DNA from 4 places in the Dysgonomonas sp. GY617 genome. Region 1 is predicted to be linked to each of the others. Evidence: riboswitches for the same ligand, from Rfam matches in the RefSeq annotation. Region 1 holds a riboswitch; each other region holds the start of a gene.
The links. A riboswitch is a leader RNA that binds a small molecule or an ion and turns the genes downstream of it on or off. The one in region 1 is predicted to bind cobalamin.

Region 1 (5,559 bases):
TTCGCTCATCTCTTATTTCTTTTTTAATTATACAGAACATGACACACACTCGTCAATTGTAGCTTTCCGTGTACGTGTATAATACAATGATTTTAAACCTATCTTATGCGCATAAATATAATATTTAGCAATATCGCGGGTAGTATCACTACTCTTAGTATGAAGAATAGTAGATATACCTTGATCCACATGACGCTGGATTACAGCAATTAGCTTCATCACTTTCTTTTGATCCATCTCATATGCCGATTTGTAAAAGAAGAAATTATCATTTGTCAAATACGGCATAGGGTAAAAAGTTGTACTGTCGCCATATTCGCGAACTTCAATCGTATCTACAATTGGCATTACAGATGCTGTCGAAGTCATAATATACGACGTAGACTGATTAGGCGCTATTGCCAAACGATAGGCATGATATAGTCCATGTTGCATCACTTGCTCTTTCAAAATTTGCCAGTCTTGACTATTTGGGATATGTAGTCCCTCAAATAGACTTTTTATTTTATCTGTCTGTGGTAAATATTCCTTATTTACATATTTGTCAAAATAAGTACCCTTAGCGTATTCAGATTTGCCGAAGTCTTTAAATGTAATACCTCTATCTCGTGCTATTTCCATGGAACGCTCTAATGAATAGAAATTCATCATCATAAAGAAAACATTACAAAAGTCAAGAGCCTCAATACTTTCATATGCAATGAAGTTTTTCGCAAAAAAGCCATGTAAATTCATCGCCCCCAATCCCACACTATGCAACTCATCATTCGCTTTTTTGATAGAAGGAACTACGTCTATATTCGAAATATCGGAAACTACAGTTAAAGCATCTATAGCTGTAGATACCGCTTCTTTTATCCGGCTATTCTCCATAACTGTAACAATATTCAAAGAACCCAAATTACAGGATATACCTCTGCGAATAATATCTTCCTGGAAATAATCGTTTATTTCAGAAACTTCCGACAATTGCATAATCTCGGTACAAAGGTTACTAAACTTTACCTCGCCTATATCTTTGAGTGCATGCTCTCTGTTCGCATTGTCCTTGAAAAACAAATAAGGATACCCACTCTCTTTCTGAGTTTGTGCAATTTTAACCAATAACACACGGGCACTCAAACGTTTTTTTCTGACTTTGGGATTATCCACAAGCTGTTGATACATCAAGTTCATATCCATATCATCGAGATATTTCCCATAAGCTCTGAACACCGAATGTGCATAAAAGACATAGAATGGCTCATCTTTCTCCGCCAACTCCATAAACTTATCAGGTATAATAACACCTATGGAAAGAGATTTTATACGAACCTTCTCATCCACATTGATTTTCTTACAATCCAGAAACTCTTCTATATCTGAATGGAAAACATTTAAATATGCAGCTCCGGCTCCGGGACGTTGTCCCAATTGATTGGCATAGGAGAAAACATCTTCTAATAATTTCATAATAGGCAATACGCCGCTTGCGCGTCCCTCCACTCCTTTTATTGCTTCTGAGCGTCCCCGTAATTTAGAAAGATTCAAAGACACACCACCTCCAATAGAAGATAATTTCATCGAAGAGTTTATAGCGTAACCTATAGAATTGAGGCTATCGCCTATCTCGTCAAGAAAGCAAGAAACCAATTCGCCTGATCTTCTTTTTCCTCCATTCAAAAAAGTAGGTGTAGCTGGTTGATATTCCTGATTAACTAGCAATTCTGCATATTTTATTGCTTGGTTAACATCTCCTTGAGCTAAGTATAAGGCTATACAGGCAACACGGTCTTCGTATCTTTCCAAAAATTTCTCTCCACTATCATCTCTTAAAGCGTAATTCTGAAAAAACTTGAAAGCACTCATAAATGAAGGAAAGCGAAACTTCCGCTCATAAATAAGCGCATAGACCCGCATTATTTCTTCGAATGAGTATTGTTCATAGAGGTTTTCGTAGTAATTATTCTCTATCAGGTAATCTATCTTTTCTTTTAGGGTATAGAAAAAGACTGTATTTTTATTTACATAATCCAGAAAATAAGAGCGGACTGCTTCCTTATCTTTTTCCAATTGGAAATCCTCGTCCTTTTTTATCATTACCTCATTATTGAGGAGTATCCACTTTTTAATTTGCATATTCTTTTACTTTTAGGATAAAGCTGTTTACATCACGCTCTAATCCGGATAATTCAAATTTAATTAATATAGGGATGCCATATTTTTCGGCTATTTTATCAGCAGCCAATCCAAAATTGGCTCCCCAGTTCATATTTCCACTGGAGGAGACAGACAGAATGAAATCACTGTTTTGTTCCATAAACCTGAGTGTTGTTTCCGCAACAGCCCCCATTTGAGTAGTATAGGTAATCAAATGCCCTTTCCTATCAGCCAACATCGAATCAGACATTTTGATACAACGCCAGTCTGTCAATAAACGAATCTTATGAACGAAACGTTCTACATTTCCCGTCTTACTATCATAATAAATAATCATCTTCTTCTTTATAAAGAATCTATCATTGACTTAAGTTCATTCGGCTGGTATCCGATTACGCGCATCACTATTTCGTCATTGTCTACTAGAAGAGTGGTAGGAACAGAACGGATTTTGTATTTCATGGCAGTCTCTGGATTATTGAATGGATTTACTGCCTCTATTGAGACATCATAAGTCTTAAAATATTCTGAAACCATTTTACATGGATTACAATCTTCCTTTTCGAATTTTATTATCTTCTTCATGTCTTTATTTGATTAATATATAGAAAATAAGAGTTTAGTAAAATACTACACTCCACACATTTTTATTTTATGAGATATCTTTTTTTAGCAAACTCATCTTTACACCCGAAAGAAAAAGTTTTCTTTTTATTTTGGCAGGTCTTCTGACTTACTCCTTTTTTCACGGCCTTCCCTTTAGTTTTTAAAAGTGGCAATAGGTATTGTGAAAACATCTTTTAGAGCTTACAGCAGCGGGTCTGTTCAGGATTTACACCTGATTCCCTTTTCATCACATACTTGAAGATGCAAGTTTATGACACCAAAATCTTATACAAAGATTAAACAATTATTTGAGAATAATGTTCTAAAATGAAAATTTAATTACCAATAAGTCATCATTAATATTCACAAAAAAGAAAACTATATGCGATTATAGATATTCTAAATTTCCAAAAATAGAATACTTACAGTAGAAAATTAAGTTATCAAAAGATTAGAATACATTCTTTCTGAGAAGTATTTATACTATCAGCTTAGTATAGACTAAAAGAAGGTTTTAATATAAAAATAAGAATCGTAGCCACACTATTCTTAAAAGAAGAACTAGGACGAATCAAATTATCAAAAACAGAAGGTGTATTTTACACAATAAACTAATTATAAGAAAGTTAATTAACACACCGAAACAAAAAAGGGACAAAATATCAACAAAAAGGGACAATCGTATCAAACTTAGGCTAGCAGACTTATTTTATTCCAATGTCTATTTCCTTTTTATGTAACTATAAATATTTCATTTATCTCAATAGCATATTATAACTGATTTTATATTCTCTATCGAAACATCTTCTAACTCTAAGTAATACGAATCAAGATAAATTTTAAATAGCTTTTATATTCACAATAACTGACAGAAAGAGAATCTTATTTAACAACACTATATCAGGCAGATAGACATATAAAAAAAGAGTTTCAATTTTACTTTGTATTTCTCAATAACGACCTAATGCTAGGGTATTCTTAATTGTTGTATACCTTCAGTTTACAATATCTTAGATTTAAAGCTGCACAAACTTATAGCTTAACTTTCCTATTTAATCATTTATTATTCGTCTTTCGATTGTCCCTTTCTTCACATTATTTTGTCCCCAACTCTTCAAAAAAGAATCTATGATCATTAATACTTTTGAATCCAGAATAAATACGAGTTGGAATCTTTCTAAATATCCTCGTTATATCTCGCAAAATTGGCTATATAGTTATTGCTATAATATAGATAAGAATAAAATACTAAATCAATATACAAATGGGGGTTCAGTTCAAAACTATCGCAAAGCTAATAGTAAAAGAAGAAGATGATAATGTTTTTCAATATTATCATTATCAAAAGAATGAAATAATTGATATAGGAAGTTTTGATGAAAATAGCATTTTTTTCATAATGAGTGGAGAAATTCTAATAAATGATTTTCAGGGAACAAAAAAAGTATTTGAAGCAGGTTCTATGTACTTTCTGTCTAAGAATTACACCCCTTACAAAGGGATTGTTAATAAAACGACAACCTGTGTTGAATTAAAGTCTGATAATCTATTACCGTATATCGAACAGGCTCTGTTATTTAATATTATTGCAAAATATACTCCTGATGAATTGAGACTTGATGAATTAGAAATAAAGAAACCTCTTCGTTACTTTTTATCTGAAATTATATACTATAAGAATGGCGAATTTTCCTCTAAAGGTTTCTTTCATTTGAAGAAAATGGAATGGTTATTTATTATGCGTAAGTTTTATGCTAAAGACTTATTAGCTCGATTCTTCTCTCCTACTGTATTAAATGAAAGCAAGTTTAGAATGACTGTGTTTGCAAAATACACAGATAAAATTACAGTTAAAGAACTGTCTGAGGAATGCTGTATGACTACTAAGACATTTACTCGGCATTTTAAAACTGAATTCAATACTACTCCTCTCAAATGGTTGATGATGCAGAAAGTAAAAAGCCTAAATTATACTTTGGTATATGACACCTTACCGTTAGATGAAATTTTAGATAAGTACAACTTTAAGTCGGAAACAGAACTTATCGAATTCTGCTGCAAAAATAGTATCAAATTTAATATGTTCGAATATGAGTATGTGTAAAATTCAATACAGCCTTGTTGAGATGAAGCGACAAGACGAACAGTTCTATATTAGCCTAAATATGCATTTTATATGCCGCAAGATAGATACTAATCGGAGTCATCTATTTGCTCCTGTACTTTCTGATGGCGACAAGCAGTTGGAGTTACCTTTGGTTCTGCTTGCAGGTAAAGGACGCTATTGGGCTTTCAAGCGTGCTCTGTGGGGATTGAATCGAAACATTTTGCGTACTTACCGCATAATGAAATTATTGAAAGCTGTTGACGAATCTGTTATTGATTACTCTTATAATCTATCTCTTCACTATGAAGAGTGGATGGACAGAGCAAAAATAACTGTTGTTTGTCAGTGAACTCAAAAACAGATGTGTACATTATGATAATTCATAAGGTTTATTTAAGAAATTAAATAACAATAAATAACTATGGATAAATACGTTGAAGTAATTTTACGAGTATTAGAAGATCATCATATCAAAGGAATGTATGATTCTGAAAATGATATTATTTATATATGCAGCGAGGAAGAGTCTGGATCGGTTTATAACTTGTTTGGTTATAGCAAAGATCAGCACAATTTTAAACATTCAAAGTTTTCAAAAAATAGCAACATCAATAAACTAAAGTAAAAAAATTAAATTCATCAAATGAGACTATATTTGTATTGATGGGACTACATATATCACCCATATGATTGTATCTTATTTGGAC
Region 2 (5,559 bases), 650 kb from region 1:
TATGGTTAGCTTAGAATATTTAATTACAAAGTAATGAATATTTTGTAATTTACCAAATAACAACCAATTATATAATAAAATTATGAACAGAAAGATCTGAAAACGAAAAAGCCCTTGTCTCGCGACACGGGCTTCCTACAAACACACTAACTAACACTAACCTAAAAAGGATTTATATCACTTCTTAGTTGAAAATATTTTTTCTTTTATATAATTCTGATTTGTGGCACAAAGTTATATAAAATTTGATTCATTAAGCATAAAGTTACAACAAATTATTTCCTCAGAATAAATTTTTCTACAAAAACCAATATCTAATCGATGAATAGATTGTTTTTATGGATATAATTAAAGTTGTAAAAGAACTCTTTCTTATTATTTAGTAGATATTCACAGCGCTACACGGCTATAAGTCTACACTTATATAACAACAAAGTTATGAAAAGGATTGTCAAAAATATCACGTTTTGCTTTTTTTAACAGAAAAACATAAAAATTCAAATTAATGACGCTCTATCTGGCTTCAACTCTAGATAAAATTAAGAAAAAGACCTCTTCGTTGCTGTTAATATCAAACTACATACTATAAACATAAAATCGCTCAAATAGTTGTACAATATGATCTTTTTTAAGATTTATAAAGTTAAAATTAAGAAGATGCAAACTAGTACAACAACAAATAACCAGCTACGAATCAAGAAAATACCTTACACTATTTTTGAAATAGCATAGGTGTAAACTCCGATAAATATAGCCTCCAGTTTGCCCAAGTATGTCCGCCTTCGCTTTCACGATATTGGTACTTAAACTTCATACTATCCAATTTCGATCTGTAATCTACCACATTCTGAAACAAAAAGTCTGTTTTACCAATAGCTATCCAATAAAGACTATAGCCATTTTCTTGTTGTTTTTTCAATTTAGTATCCAAATCTGTATACATAGGCGAAGCTGCATTTGCAGGAGGTAGAATAGCTGGTGAAAACAACCCTACATAGTCGAATGTATTGGGATAATTAGCCGAGATATACAACGAGTGGAATCCTCCCATAGAAAGACCTGCAATCGCTCTATCTTGTTTATCAGCCTTCACTCTGTAATTATTCTCTACAAACTTAATTACATCTCCAAAATTAGCTTCCATGTCGCCACTGAATATATCGGGCGCTCTCATATCGGGTTTATAAAAACCTTTACTTGATTCTCCGGGAGCAGCGGTGTTGCTTGTATGCCCGTTGGTCAGAACTACAATCATTGGTTTTGCCTTGCCTTGAGCAATAAGATTATCTAATATTTGCGAAGCACGTCCCAAAGCGATCCAAGCCTCTTCATCGCCTCCCATACCGTGCAGGAGATATAATACGGGATATTTATCTTTGCTAGCCTCATATCCGGCAGGTGTATATATAGTTATACGACGGGGGCTGTCTAACTTAGGTGAATCGTACCAACGACGGGCAACCGTTCCATGAGGTACGTCCTGCACTTTATAAAGGTCACCTAAACCGCCTTCAATCAAAAAAATATTCATTACTGTAGCCACATCCCTTATTTGATATACATTATTAGGATCAAGCACTTTCAAACCATCTACAATAAAGGTATAGCTATACAAATCTGATGGTAAAGTGGATGTTGTAAAAGACCAAAGTCCATTTTCATCTTTCTTTAAATCTTGTAATTTAGGAGTCCATCCCTCCGATGGCATCCAATCGCCTTGCAGTTTTACCGACTGAGCACTAGGTGCCAGCAATCTAAAGGTAACACTATTATCAGAATTAATCTCAGGAGAGACAATCTCTACTTTTTTCGAAAAATCGAGATTCTGCTGTGCAGATAAGCCTACGCTTATCAAGCATATAGCTAGTATAAAAAGTATTCTTTTCATGTTATTATTTTAATAGATTCATTTTTTCAAATGTAGTTTTTATTTTCGATAGATATACTTTTAGAGAGAGTGAAATTGACGCAACCATAAAAGATGAGAGGCAGACGTAACCAGACAAACATTTTAGCTTAAATTTGCCATATAATAATACAACACGATATACTGCCATGCTAAGAAAAAGTCTGATAATGGATCATCTGCGAGTATTACCTATCGAATACTTGCAATCAAAAGAAGAGGGCAAGAATATACTGAATTATCAGCAACGCATAGATGAGATCATGCAGTCAGATACTTGTGACTTACAGAAAGAGGAATTTGCAGGAAATTTACTCGATGAGATGTACAATTTACCAATAGATGAATCTTTTCCTTACAAAGAGCCATCTACTTTAAAGGAGATAAAAGCTCTTCGTCCAGTTTTTGCATACGAAAATAGTAACACCAAAATTTCACCTGACAAATTATTCGATAAAATCTATGGAGCGTGGTTAGGTAGATGTACAGGTTGCTTATTGGGTCAGCCAATTGAAGGATGGAAACTTGCACAGATCAGAGAACTCCTAAAAGACACAAACAATTATCCCTTAACAGATTACATTTCATCGAATATAAAGGATAGCATCAAAGAAAAGCACAGTATTGCAGACCAATATTATTTGTTTGGAAATAAGCCAATCACAATAAATTGGATCAATAATATTACTCGAATGCCCGAAGATGACGATATAAATTATACGATTGCTTCACTGCATATTCTTGAAACTTATGGATGGGATTTCAATTCGGATGATGTTGCAGAAAGCTTGCTTTTGAATATACCTTTGCTTCATACCTATACGGCTGAACGGATAGCTTATCGCAATCTGTCTTTGTATAAGTTTCCACCATTATCGGCAGTCTATCGAAACCCTTACAGGGAATGGATTGGGGCGCAAATCAGAGGTGATTTCTGGGGCTACATAAATGGCGGTGATATTGAAATGGCAGCAGAAATGGCATTCAGAGATGCATCTGTATCTCACGTAAAGAATGGTATATATGGCGAGATGTTTGTTTCAGCTATGATAGCAGCAGCCATGACATCGGACGATATTGAGTTTATAATCAATTGCGGATTATCTCAAATTCCTGCAACCTGTCGTTTAACAGAGTATGTGAACATAATTGTATCTGCTAAAAATAACGGGTGGGACGAGGAACAGGTTATTGCCCATATTCATACTTCGTTTGATGAAAAACAAATTCATCATTGGTGTCATACCATACCCAATGCTATGATTGTATGCTTTGCCTTACTCTATGGAAATAAGGATTTTAAAAAGTCTTTGTCTTTAGCCATAATGCCGGCTTTCGATACCGATTGTAATGCTGCCACTGTTGGTTCTATCATCGGGCTGATTAGCGGAGCTTCTCAAATTCCGCTGAAATGGACAGCTCCACTTAATGATACAGTTTGTTCGGGTGTAAGGGGTTTCGATGAGGTTTCTATCTCATCTTTAGCTCAACGCACGGTAGATATCATTCTGGAAAAAGAGAAAGCGAAATGTTTAGCTCATCAATAGATTCCGAATAGTAAGAATACAAGTCATTTTTTCTTTGAATTTCAGAATAATTCCCTTTTAATTCCATATTTTTGCACACGTTTTGGTGGCACAATTCCATATCTACGGAAAAGTGCTGAAAAGGGAATCAGGTGTAAATCCTGAACAGACCCGCTGCTGTAAGCTCCGCCAAACAATCTTTGGATAATACTGATCCACTGTTTCTACTGAGAAACGGGAAGGAGTTCCAAAGATGGAGTAAGTCAGAAGACCTGCCAAATATGTATATAGTTTAAAGCTCGAGGTTAAGGCTTAAGAACATTCATATTCAAGATATGCTTGGCATATTGCGGCTCTATGTTTCGTATCCTCTTAATTCTGAGTATTGTTTAATTGAATAAAAAGAATTCAAGAGAAATGTATCCAATTGCATTTGTATCGTTAGGACCGGGCGAAGCCGACTTGATCACCCTCAAAGGGTTAAAGACTTTAGAGGCTGCCGATTGTATTTTCTATCCTGCAACCATTGTTAAAGAAAGCGCCCTGTCTTCGAGAGCATTAGATATTATGGTTGAATTGGAGATTGACAGTAAGAAAGCAATTCCGTTTCATGTTCCAATGAGTAAAGATCGATCTCTGGCGATTGAGGCATACAACCGAGTATCGAAGGAGGCAGAGCAACAATACCTTAAAGGATTGAAGGTAGCCATTGTAGCCGAAGGCGATGCAGGTTTTTACTCGTCTATTCATTATATATTCGATACGCTTACCAATCAGAATATTCCTGTAGAACATATTGCAGGCATTCCTGCATTTATTGCAAGTGGTGCTTTGGCAGGCATTCACATTGTGAAACAGGAGGAAGAGCTGAATGTGATTCCGGGGATTATATCGGCAAACGATCTTATCGGAAAAATAGAATCGGGTAAGGTCGTCGTTATTATGAAAGTGTCACAATGTCAGGAAGCTGTAAAGGAATGTATTTCAAAGATTCCAACGGCAACATTTCATTATTTCGAGAATGTGGGTGTTAAGGATAAGGAATATTATACTAACGATATTCAAGAAATAATCGTCCGGAAATTCCCTTATTTTTCCTTAATGATAATACATCAATAAAATGAAAAACTCAATAATTATTTATTTAGTACTATTTACTTGCACTTTTTTCTTTAGCTGTAAAAACAATCAACAGACTGAAAATAAAATCGCTTCATCAACTGTCAACTCATTCGATTCAGTTCGTATTGAAGTTAAATACGCACAAGGTTTCAATGTCTCGTATCACGATAATTACAGGTTGGTTGATATTCAAGACCCTCAACACGAAAACGAAACGGTATATCGTTATGCACTTGTCAATCGGGGGCAAAGTCACGAGGGCATACCTAAAGATTACATCGTTATAGAAGTTCCTATTCAGAAAGTGGTTTGTATGACTACTCTGCAACTTTCGAACTTTATCAAGTTGGATGCTATAGACAAGGTGGTGGGAATGACCAGCACGCATTACCTTTTCAACCAACAGATGAAAGACCGTATCAAAAGCGGACAAGCCAGTCAAATAGGTATCGAAGGTAATTTTGACAACGAGGTGGTTATGGCACTCAATCCTGACGTTATATTCGTATCACCATTTAAACGTGGAGGTTATGAATCTATAAAAGATTTGAACATTCCTCTGGTTACTTTCTTAGGCTACAAAGAAACTACAGCTTTGGGACAAGCAGAATGGATTAAGTTTACTGCTATGCTTTTAGGCATTGAACAACAGGCAAACCTACAATTCGCTGAAATAGAAAAGAAATATCAGGATCTGATTACTTTGGCTTCAAAGGCTGATAAAAAACCTATTGTATTGAGTGGCGAAATGCGTTCAGGCAATTGGTATGTAGTAGGAGGAAAGAGTTTTCTGGCACAACAATTCCGTGATGCAGGAGCAGAATATTTCTTGAAAGACAACAACGAAACGGGTGGTATCAATATGGATTTCGAATCGGTATATTCTAAAGGTGCTGATGCCGATTTCTGGCGTATGCTGGTGAGTCACGATGGCGATTATTCATACCAAGCCATGAAACAGAGTGATGCTCGCTATGCCGATTTTAAAGCTTTTAAAGAGAAAAA
Region 3 (5,559 bases), on a different contig from region 1:
GTATCTGTATTAGGACCAAGTGGTCCCATTGCACCCCATGTGCGTTCTCCAATAAAATGACCATTGGGTAAAACTTTCACAGTCATCGGTAAAATTTCCGCCATGCTCATCGACCAAGTATCTGCCAAAACAACAATAGGCGCGGTTACGTTCTTTGCTCCCGGAAGTGTTTTTAAGTAATAAGGTGTCCATGGGCTATAGTCGAGTCGTCCTTCACCGCTCTTTGAGCGTGTATAACCTACTAAATAATCTCTGTCAACCATTCTTCCCAATAGAAACTTCAAATCACCGGCAGCACCTCCGTTATTACTTCTTACATCTATGATAATTCCCTTTATATCATCTGTGGCTATCAGTTTATCGAAGAAATATTGCAATACATCTTTTACGTCATTATCAGATGGGGAATTATAGAGATCTTCGAGATTGAATCCACTGCAATAAAAATATAGTATATTATCATCGCGAACTCCTGCCATAGCATTTATATTATATTGGAATCTTTCGGAAAATGTAGTTCCCCTCAATCCTCTATCCAAATAAGTCCCCGGTAAAGAATAAAACATATGTTCATAAGTAAGATAAGCATCGTATTCAGGTGTATTCAATCTTTTAAACTCGGATGGCCATATAGGTAATGAATCTTTCAGAAAAGGACTTGTAAAAGTCAGGTAATAATGAGAATCAACTAAACCTCGTGTCATTTTTTTAAAGTAAGTATACGCTTTTCCGGCGTCCTCAGGAGATGCATAGCTTAGATTGGCAAACAAAGGTTTATATTCTCGGTATACCCTATCCCAATCAGTAGTATCTATATCCCAGAATATATAATTGTTATTCATCCCATTCCAATAAGCATCGAATATTTCATTGTAATTGTATCCCGGATATTTCTCCGGTTCGTTTACATCGGGAAAATCTTCGCGGCAAGATGTGAAAGGACTAAGTGTAAGTATTGTCAAAATACACGTAAACAGATATTTCATAATGCTATGTTTTTATTTATTATGACCTAAAATAGAAGAGAGATTTAAAAGAGCACCCATCTGTATCGTAAATGTATCGTTGTAACGAGGAACTTTATTTATCATATAATCTTTCTGTAAATCAGTAGTTCCATAATAGTAACGACCCTCTATAAATAGTTTTAAAATACCAGTTACAGCATATTCAGCACCTATACCTGCCAACAGCCCCCACTCTATGCGGTTATCTCTACGACTGTCAAAAGGATTCTTCTCATCATAAAAATAAGGTTCGTAAAACTGCAAATAATTACCCTCCGGAATATTGGCATTATAATTTAAAGATGCTGTAACACCCTTCACTCTGCTGTTTGCCCAATAAGCAGCATATCCTCCGATGTTAGTAAAACCTCTCAGCTTATTACCTCCAAAAGAGAAGTGAGCCATCAAGGGTAATTTGATATAACTATTCTCGGTTTTTTGATAAATGCCTTCGTAATAATAACTACGGCTCTTTTTATAGTCTTTCCGAATATAGATGACTTCTGCTTGTACTGCCAACCAATCTTTAAAGTTATAACGTAGAGGAATGCCAACCGTAAAGCTATTTTGACCTTCATATTTAGTAAACGAACGATAAAGTGTACTTGTATTTAGGTTATTGCGAACGTATCCACCCGATATCCCCAGTTCTAGTTGTGCCTGCACCTTTGGAGAGATCATACATGCACATAGTAAGAGTATTGCGGAAAACAATTGTTTCTGCTTCATAAGACTAAGATTATTACGATGTTTGAGGAAATAAATATTCAAACAAATCTAAGAATCAAATAGTTTTAGAGAATGTACCTTTTAATATTTCCATCCTAAACAATTAACTTTTAAGAATATAAGAGATACCTAAGTCAAAAGTTCAGGAAAATAGAGGAAGAGTTAGACTAAATGCCAATCAGTAGATAACGATGATGCAAGTTTACAACAATTGCATTGCTATTTCGGCACAAGCTTCGGCATCAGCCAGGGCATTATGATGGTTTGTTAGAATATACCCACAATCTTCTGAAACAGTGTGTAGTTGATGATTGGGTAAGTGACGTAATTGACGACGCGATTCTGCCAAAGTACAGTAAAACTGATAATCAGGATAGTCCATTTGATAAGAGCGAAACACTGCTTTCAGGCAGGCTTCATCAAATCCTTTGTTATGAGCTACAAGAGGCAAACCCTCAATAAGAGGTTCTATTTGTTTCCATACTTCCAAAAACACAGATTCGTTAGCTGTGTCTTCATCTGTCAACCCATGAACAGCAGTATTTCCATAGTTATAATAATTGGGCTCAGGCTGAATAAGACTGTAAAAACGATCTGTAATACTTCCATTTCGCACAACCACAATACCAACACTACACACACTTGAAAGTTCGTGATTAGCTGTTTCAAAATCTATGGCTGCAAAATCTCGTATCATTTAAACCTATAATATATTTATGAGTAAAATTAGGAATAAAATTTCTATCTATTATTAATGAACAAAGAGAATATTTAGTGTATCAAAACACCATCTATTTTACTTTATCTCTCCGTCTCAAGGAGGAAGAATAGTCCATAACATCTTTTAGTATAAGTTTCAAAATGGAGATATAAATCTTGTATTTTCATTAGATTCATTTAGAATTTATTCCGATGAATCTAAAAGATCATTAAAAAAGGAACTCATTTAAAATATTACTTGTTCAAAGAACGTATACAATAGTAGATAGGGTTAATAATTTTCATAAAAAGAGAGCCATGGTAAAGACAATTGCAATAATAACAGATAAAGGTGTTCCGAGTACAGAGATAAAAGAAAATACATTGATAAATGTATTTAAACTCGAAGGTAATAGAGTTTCCGGATATGAAAGTATAAAACTTGATAGTGCAGATACCAATAGCTTTTCGAAGCTATTAAAACTAAAAGAGATTAGTTTGATATATATTGACAATGTCAATAACGAGTTACACAGAATGTTACACAAACTAGGTATAGGGGTTAAATGTAAAGAGGAATGGGAAGGCGATCAGTTTATTGGACAGTTTGTATTTGGTTAATATGATCCTAAATCAAATATTCTTTTGGAGAGTTATATCTAACTAAAACTGTTGTAATAAATAAGCCATACCTAAACCTTATCGTTATATTAAAAGTAGTTATCGTACACTTGAAGAGAAAAACTTAAAATAACAGAGAAACAGACATTAAATATCCTATTTAATGTCTGTTTCTCTGTTATTGGTAATTGAAAATTTTTAGTAGTACAAGTGAAGAAAGTACTAATCAAATCAATATAAGCGTCATCTGTATGAGAACATACGTAAATAAATGATCCAACCATTATTATAACCAGAACTCGATAATAATGTATGTTACTTCTTTGTTATAATGAGCTTTTGCATGAGCAAATAATTATTTATGACAAAAAACAAATAACTCCGATAAAAGTTACTATTTTTGTATACATTTTGGTGTCATTTTCTGTATTCTTAGAAAAATGATGAAAAGGGAATCGGGTGAAAATCTCGAACAGACCCGCTGCTGTAAGCTCTACAAGCATTTTTGAAGAACTCAAAACCACTGTTCATAAAAGAATGGGAAGGAATTTCAAAAATAGAGTAAGTCAGAAGACCTGCCAATGATGATAAAGTTTGATGCTTTCGGGAAATAAAGCAATACAACATCTTACGAATCTAATACTTTTTTATCGGAGACCAGTAGACATTTAACATTTCTACACAGCCATAAAGAAAGTACGTCAATTTCAAAAATAATTTCTGTCAAAATAAAGTTTACATATCTAATCATTAATAAAAAAAATGGAAATATATAAAGATTTTAAAGGTACAAAATGGAAAGAAAAAATTGATATAAACGATTTTATCCTAAAAAATTACACTGAGTATACCGGTGATGAGTCTTTCCTTGAAGGGCCAACAGATGCTACCACCAAATTGTGGGAGAAACTGAGCGAAATGTTTAAGGTCGAAAAAGAAAAAGGCGTTTATGATGCTGAAACTAAAATACCTTCGCAGATTGATGCTTATGAAGCCGGATATATAGATAAAACTCTAGAGAAAATAGTCGGTGTACAGACAGACAAACCTCTCAAAAGAGCTATCTTCCCAAATGGCGGAATCCGCATGGTGCAACAAAGCCTCGAAGAATATGGGTACAAACTAGATCCAATCACATCAGAAATATTTACAAAATACCGTAAAACACATAACGAAGGTGTATTTTCTGCCTATACAGACAGTATTCGTCGTGCAAGAAGTAACGGCTTATTAACGGGTCTGCCTGACGCATATGGTCGAGGACGTATTATTGGTGACTACCGTCGGGTAGCACTTTATGGTGTAGATCGCCTGATTGCTGAAAGAGAGAAACGATACAAAGAGTGCGATCCTGTTGTAATGACTGATGATTTGATTCGTCTTCGCGAAGAGTTGAATTCTCAGATTCAAGCAATGAAAGCACTCAAACGAATGGCTGCTTTTTATGGTTTCGACATTTCAAACCCTGCTGCTAATGCACAAGAGGCTATCCAATGGACATACTTCGGTTACTTAGGAGCAATTAAAGATCAAAATGGTGCTGCAATGAGCTTGGGTCGTGTAACAACTTTCCTTGATATTTATATTGAGCGTGATCTTAAAGCTGGTTTGATTACTGAAAAAGAAGCTCAAGAAATGGTCGACCATTTCGTTATGAAACTGCGCATTGTTCGTTACTTACGTACTAACGAATATAATGAACTGTTCTCTGGTGATCCTGTTTGGGTAACAGAGTCTATTGGAGGAATGACTAACAATGGAGCTTCTATGGTAACTAAAAACAGTTATCGTATGTTGCATACTCTTTATAATTTAGGACCATCACCCGAACCAAACCTCACCATTTTATGGAGTAACAGATTGCCTGAAAGCTGGAAAAAATATTGCGCAAAAGTATCTATTGATACATCTTCTCTTCAATACGAAAATGATGATATTATGCGTCCTCAGTTAGGAGATGATTATGGTATTGCTTGTTGCGTATCACCTATGCGTATAGGTCACCAAATGCAGTTCTTTGGTGCTCGTGCCAATTTACCTAAAGCTTTACTTTATACCATAAATGGGGGTAAAGACGAAAAAACAAAAGCACAGGTATTACCTAAGCATTGGATTGAAAAAGTATCAGGTGACTATTTAGAGTTTGACGAAGTATGGGATAAATTTGACCGTACCCTAGACTGGGTAGCCGAAACTTATGTAAAAGCATTGAATATAATCCATTATATGCACGATAAGTATTCGTACGAAGCTTTAGAGATGGCTTTACACGATGTAGATATCGTTCGTACGCAAGCTTTCGGAGTATCGGGACTCTCTATTATAGCCGATTCGTTTGCTGCTATCAAATACGGTAAAGTTCGTATAGTAAGAGATGCCGATGGAGATGCAGTAGATTACATTCTCGAAAAAGACTATATCCCTTTCGGAAATAACGATGATAATACAGATAAGTTTGCTGTAGAAATTGTAGAGAAGTTTATGAATAAAATTCGTAAACGTA
Region 4 (5,559 bases), on a different contig from region 1:
GTATCTCCCGCTTTTACAGTATCACCTGTTTTCACCAATACATCCAATATTTTACCGGGCATTGGAGCTTTTAGCAATATAGTACTAGATTCATTAGCCTGCGAACTCAGAATTTTTCTTCTCTGCAAAGAGAATGGTGTTTCTACCGAAAAACAATAGCTGATACCATTAATCAGAATCTCATATTCATTCTGCTTCTGAGCAACTATTTCTACGGGATAACTCACTCCATTGACATTCATAAAAGTAAAACCATCAGGAGTTTCTTCCAAATGAGCATTCAGCTCTTTATCCTCAATTGTGTATGTATCATTGTCTCCAATAAGAAACTCATACTCTTTAGAATTATCTAAATCGAGAGCAACTAATTGTTTTTGAGTTGTATTTTGCTTGTTCATTATCATTCCAGATTACATATTATTAATTCTGTTTCTCAAAGACCATGCATCTAACGATTGCTTCTCTTCTTTGATTGGCTCGTTTTCTATACGATGATTGGTTATCGCTAATAGAGCACCAAATAGAGCCTCATCTTTTTCGTGATGAACCAGAGAATCCATATCTTTTTCAATGAATGAAGTATCGAAACTTCCTCCTTTAAAAACTTCATTATGCAGAACAGCTTTGCAAAATGGAATGGTTGTTTTAATTCCCTTGATATGAAAATCATTCAACGCCTTCAATGTATTTTCAATAACCGTTGGGCGGTCTTTTGCATGAACAATCAATTTAGCAACCATAGAATCAAAATAGGGAGTAATTTCGGAACCTGTAACAACTCCTTTATCAACTCTCACGCCTTCGCCTTCGGGAGTTCTCAATCCTTTAATGATTCCCGTACATGGAGAAAATCCTGATTGAACGTCCTCTGCATTTATACGACACTCAATAGCCCAACCATTCAACTTCACATCACTTTGAGCAATTGGAAGTTTTTCACCTCTGGCAATACAAATTTGTAATTCGATAAGGTCAAGACCTGTTATCATTTCCGTCACAGGATGCTCTACTTGTACACGAGTATTCATTTCCATAAAGAAGAAATTACCTTGTTTATCAAGCAGAAACTCAACTGTACCTAAACTTACATATCCTGCACCTTTTGCTAAAGAGACAGCAGCTGTGGCCATTTTTTCACGAAGTTCTTCAGAAAGAGCTGGTGATGGAGCTTCCTCTAATAATTTTTGATGTTTGCGCTGTACAGAACATTCACGCTCTCCTAAATGAATTACATTTCCGTGCGAATCACCCACTATTTGAAATTCGATATGCTTGGGGTTTTCCAAAAAGCGTTCGATAAATACTGATGGATTGTTAAATGCATTCTGAGCCTCAGATGACGCAGAGAAATACATTTGTTTCATTTCCGATTTCTTGTACACCACACGCATACCACGTCCACCACCTCCGGCAGAAGCTTTTATAATAAGTGGAAATCCAATCTTTTCGGCAACATCCAAAGCATCCTCAAGTGTATCAACGCTTCCATTACTACCTCCCAACATGGGAACATTATTCTTCGCAGCTATTTCTTTGGCAATTACCTTATCACCCATGTTCTGAATAACACGTGGCGAAGGACCTATAAATATAATACCTTCTTCGGTACAGCGTGTTGCAAATTGTGCATTTTCAGACAGATAACCATATCCGGGATGAATGGCATCTATATTATTTCTCTTGGCTAATAACACCAATGATTCTATATCGAGAAATTCGGGAATACCGCCATTATCAATATCTGGGAAATCTATTACTTTATCGACTGACCATAAATATAGTGCATTCGGTTCTTTAAGGGTACGAATACCCACCGAAGTAATACCCATTATTTTAGTGGTCTTAGCTATACGAATAGCTATCTCACCACGATTGGCTATTAATATTGATTTTATTTTATTCTTTTGTTTCATCTTGATTCTTATCCAAATTAAAGAGGCATATTACCATGTTTACGCTTAGGCTTATACTCAGTTTTTCTTTCCAGTGTTTTTAAAGACCTGATTATTTTGTGACGAGTCAGAGCGGGATCAATAACCTCATCAACAAATCCTTTTTCGTCAGCAATATAAGGATTGGTAACCTCTTCTCTATATTTCTGAGTCAGCTCCTTTTTAAGTACTACCGGATTTTCTGATTCCTTTAATTCTTTTCTGTAAAGGATAGCAATTGCTCCATCGGGTCCCATAACTGCAATTTCGGCAGTAGGCCATGCAAAACTAAAATCGCCACCTATACCTTTACTATTCATTACAATGTATGCACCTCCATAGGCTTTACGCAAAATTACGGTAATCTTAGGCACTGTTGCATAAGTATATGCATACAATAGTTTCGCTCCATGGCGAATAATACCATCATGCTCCTGATCTGTTCCGGGTAAAAATCCGGGAACATCCTCCAATGTTATAATAGGTATATTAAATGAATCGCAAATATTAATAAAGCGCGCCGCTTTTATAGACGAGTCAATATCTAACGTTCCGGCCATGACTTTAGGTTGATTGGCTACAATACCTACCACTTGACCATCCAGACGTGCAAATGCTGTAAATATATTTGCTGCATGGTTTTCGGCAACTTCCAAGAAATCACCTTTATCTACGATTAGTCTTACGATATCTTTTACATCATAAGGTTTATCGGGATCATCGGGTACAATATTCCTCAAACTCTCCTCTACCCTACTTATCGGATCTTCCGATTTTACCAAGGGAGGATTTTCCATATTATTAGAAGGTAAGTAAGACAATAGCTTCTTTACTCCTAAAATTGTATTCTCATCATCATTATATACAAAGTCGGCAACACCCGATTTAGTTCCGTGAACAGATGCTCCACCCAAATCTTCGGTCGATACAGTTTCATTCAGAACCTCTTTCACTACATTTGGACCTGTTACAAACATATAGCTTGTATCGGCAGTCATAAATATAAAATCGGTAAGAGCTGGTGAATATACTGCACCACCTGCAGCAGGTCCCATTATTACCGAAATCTGAGGAATTACCCCCGACGACATTACATTCCGTTTAAAAATATCGGCATAGCCATTCAAACTACTTACACCTTCCTGAATACGGGCACCACCCGAATCGATAAGCCCAACAACAGGAGCTCCCGTCTTAAGAGCCATATCCTGTATTTTTACGATTTTAGCTGCATGAACTGTACCTAAAGAACCTCCAAGCACACTAAAATCCTGAGAAAAAGCGTATACCAAACGTCCGTTTACGGACCCAAATCCTGTAACTACACCGTCTCCGAAAGCTTCTACGGTTTTCCCAAAAGATGCTGTTGCCGGTGGCGTATAAGCATCTGTTTCTTCGAAAGTACCCTCATCAAACAATAATAGAATACGTTCGCGGGCGGTTAACTTCCCTCTTTGATGTTGTTTTTTATAGTACGCCTCATCGTACTGCTTATTTAGCAGATTTTCGCGGGCTACAAACTGTTCGTAAATTTTTCTCATTTTATTACTATAATATCTTTAATCTTCTTTTGCTACAATAATATAAAGTCTAAGATTCACTTATCATTTCAGCAGATACCTGCACAATTGAAAACTACAACCAGACAATTCGTTATCAAACAATTACGCACTCAACAATTACATACTTTCAGAATATGTAATTATAATTTTGCCTTTTATTATCTAAAATTAGCGCCACAAGTTATAAAAAAGAAAAAACATAGTTCTCTTCTTATCTATAAAATAACAATATGTAAAAAAACCGACCGAATATTTACTAATTGTAAACTTCTATGGTTAAGATTCATTGCCTTGTTTCCCGAAAGCATCCGAATTTATATATTTTGGCAGGTCTTCTGACTTACTTCATCCCTAAACATCCTTCCCATTCGCATTAAGGAACAGTGGTATAGAGTGTTATTTAGAGACTCTTTATGAAGTTTACAGCAGCGGGTCTGTTCTCGATTTTCACGGGATTCCCTTTTCATTATTCTTTCAGCAAAAGTGACTGAATAACACCAAAACTGTGAAGCAAATATAAGCGATTTATTTTATCTATATCTTTTTTCGATCTCTTTTTATTTTAGCATCCCACACTTGAGTGCAAACCTACCACTTTTACCAATTGATCTTTATCGGCAAATGATGATAGATAAACCGTTGGTCTATAAAGGTTATAATGATAGCTTGTGTTTAATACTAAATCTGGAAATCCATCATTATCAATATCACCTATTAAGAATACTCTAAACATAGTATCATCAAAAGTAGGGGTAGATGCCAACAATTGATTTATTTCTTTTCCTTCTTTGTATCCCTTGAGATATAGTTTATAATTACTTATAATCATTTCATCTTTATTGTACTCAGCAGGTTTTAAATCGCCTGTTGAATATAGTGTATAAGATGAACCATTATATGTAAATGTTTTTTTCTCACTCAGGTCAATAAAATCTTTGTCTAATGGTATTGTTTTTATTTCATGAGATGATAGACGAGGCGAACTACTTATCAAAACCAAAGACGTGTCAATATGAGAAGTCTTAACTTCCCACCCTGTCCAATTCGAGGAGTTGTGTTCATCTACCGTTTCATCCAAAACAACGTCAAACGCTTTTTGAATACTAAGAGTGGTAGGTGCAATATAATATCGTCCTCTATCCTGAAAAACACCAAACCATCCTTTATTTATCATTTCGGGAGACGTTTCATCTCCATGAAAAACTCCTGTAGATAATACCGATAGAGGTAAATCCTTACTTTTAGGATAAAGCTCTTCATCTATCCAATCTATATTGTCAATGGAATCGGAACTAGCAATACTATCTTTTATTGCTAAAGAATCTCCTGCTATCTGAATATCATTTCCATTCTCCGCTTTTGAGATCTCTTTACAGGCTACTATCGAGACACATACTACTATCAACACTACTATTTTTCTCATTATCATACTAAAGTTATTATTAGTTATAGCAAACACATAATGCAATATTATTTAAGTATAACAGTTAGTTGCACTTATGCTTACCAAAGTATAAAAAAAGGTCTGAGACCTTAAAAAACATTTTACACCACAAAAGTATTTCAATAAACGAAAAAAAAAAGTATTTTTGTTACGCAAACGTGAGAATTAAAAATTAAGACATATTATTTATTCAAACTAAAATAAACAAACATGAGAATCGAACGTATTTTCGGACGTGAAATCTTGGACTCAAGAGGAAATCCAACAATCGAAGTTGACGTAACACTAGAGTGTGGTGCATTTGGACGTGCTGCTGTTCCTTCAGGAGCATCTACAGGAGAGCATGAAGCTCTTGAACTTCGTGATGGAGACAAAAAAAGATACTTAGGTAAAGGTGTACAAAAAGCTGTAGAGAACGTAAACAACGTTATCGCTCCTGCACTTATCGGAGACTGTGCTTTGGATCAAAGAGGTGTTGACCTTAAAATGATTGCTCTTGACGGAACTCCTACTAAATCTAAATTGGGTGCTAACGCTATTCTTGGTGTTTCTTTAGCTGTTGCTAAAGCTGCTGCCAATGCTCTAGATATTCCATTGTACCGTTATATTGGTGGTACTAATA

Region 2: it holds a riboswitch for cobalamin, as region 1 does, so the genes downstream of both, IR022_RS00660 (precorrin-2 C(20)-methyltransferase) here and IR022_RS03535 (thioredoxin family protein) in region 1, are expected to answer to the same signal.
Region 3: it holds a riboswitch for cobalamin, as region 1 does, so the genes downstream of both, pflB (formate C-acetyltransferase) here and IR022_RS03535 (thioredoxin family protein) in region 1, are expected to answer to the same signal.
Region 4: it holds a riboswitch for cobalamin, as region 1 does, so the genes downstream of both, IR022_RS18055 (acyl-CoA carboxylase subunit beta) here and IR022_RS03535 (thioredoxin family protein) in region 1, are expected to answer to the same signal.

The regions. Positions count from the first base shown of each region.
Region 1 covers NZ_JADCLR010000001.1:839,912-845,470, reverse strand. The annotation lists gene nrdF (class 1b ribonucleoside-diphosphate reductase subunit beta) at 1-9, opposite strand, end outside; gene nrdE (class 1b ribonucleoside-diphosphate reductase subunit alpha) at 28-2,118, opposite strand; gene nrdI (class Ib ribonucleoside-diphosphate reductase assembly flavoprotein NrdI) at 2,108-2,476, opposite strand; gene IR022_RS03535 (thioredoxin family protein) at 2,485-2,724, opposite strand; cobalamin riboswitch at 2,840-3,042, opposite strand; gene IR022_RS03530 (AraC family transcriptional regulator) at 4,010-4,849, shown strand; gene IR022_RS03525 (DUF3868 domain-containing protein) at 4,836-5,201, shown strand; gene IR022_RS03520 (hypothetical protein) at 5,274-5,477, shown strand.
Region 2 covers NZ_JADCLR010000001.1:187,627-193,185, reverse strand. The annotation lists gene IR022_RS00670 (esterase) at 713-1,888, opposite strand; gene IR022_RS00665 (ADP-ribosylglycohydrolase family protein) at 2,077-3,453, shown strand; cobalamin riboswitch at 3,520-3,727, shown strand; gene IR022_RS00660 (precorrin-2 C(20)-methyltransferase) at 3,850-4,551, shown strand; gene IR022_RS00655 (ABC transporter substrate-binding protein) at 4,553-5,559, shown strand, end outside.
Region 3 covers NZ_JADCLR010000022.1:143,321-148,879, forward strand. The annotation lists gene IR022_RS12945 (S41 family peptidase) at 1-986, opposite strand, end outside; gene IR022_RS12950 (porin family protein) at 999-1,736, opposite strand; gene IR022_RS12955 (3'-5' exonuclease) at 1,939-2,430, opposite strand; gene IR022_RS12960 (hypothetical protein) at 2,754-3,056, shown strand; cobalamin riboswitch at 3,452-3,654, shown strand; gene pflB (formate C-acetyltransferase) at 3,819-5,559, shown strand, end outside.
Region 4 covers NZ_JADCLR010000029.1:528,550-534,108, reverse strand. The annotation lists gene IR022_RS20280 (biotin/lipoyl-containing protein) at 1-398, opposite strand, end outside; gene IR022_RS18060 (acetyl/propionyl/methylcrotonyl-CoA carboxylase subunit alpha) at 411-1,913, opposite strand; gene IR022_RS18055 (acyl-CoA carboxylase subunit beta) at 1,931-3,472, opposite strand; cobalamin riboswitch at 3,801-4,010, opposite strand; gene IR022_RS18050 (hypothetical protein) at 4,056-4,916, opposite strand; gene eno (phosphopyruvate hydratase) at 5,148-5,559, shown strand, end outside.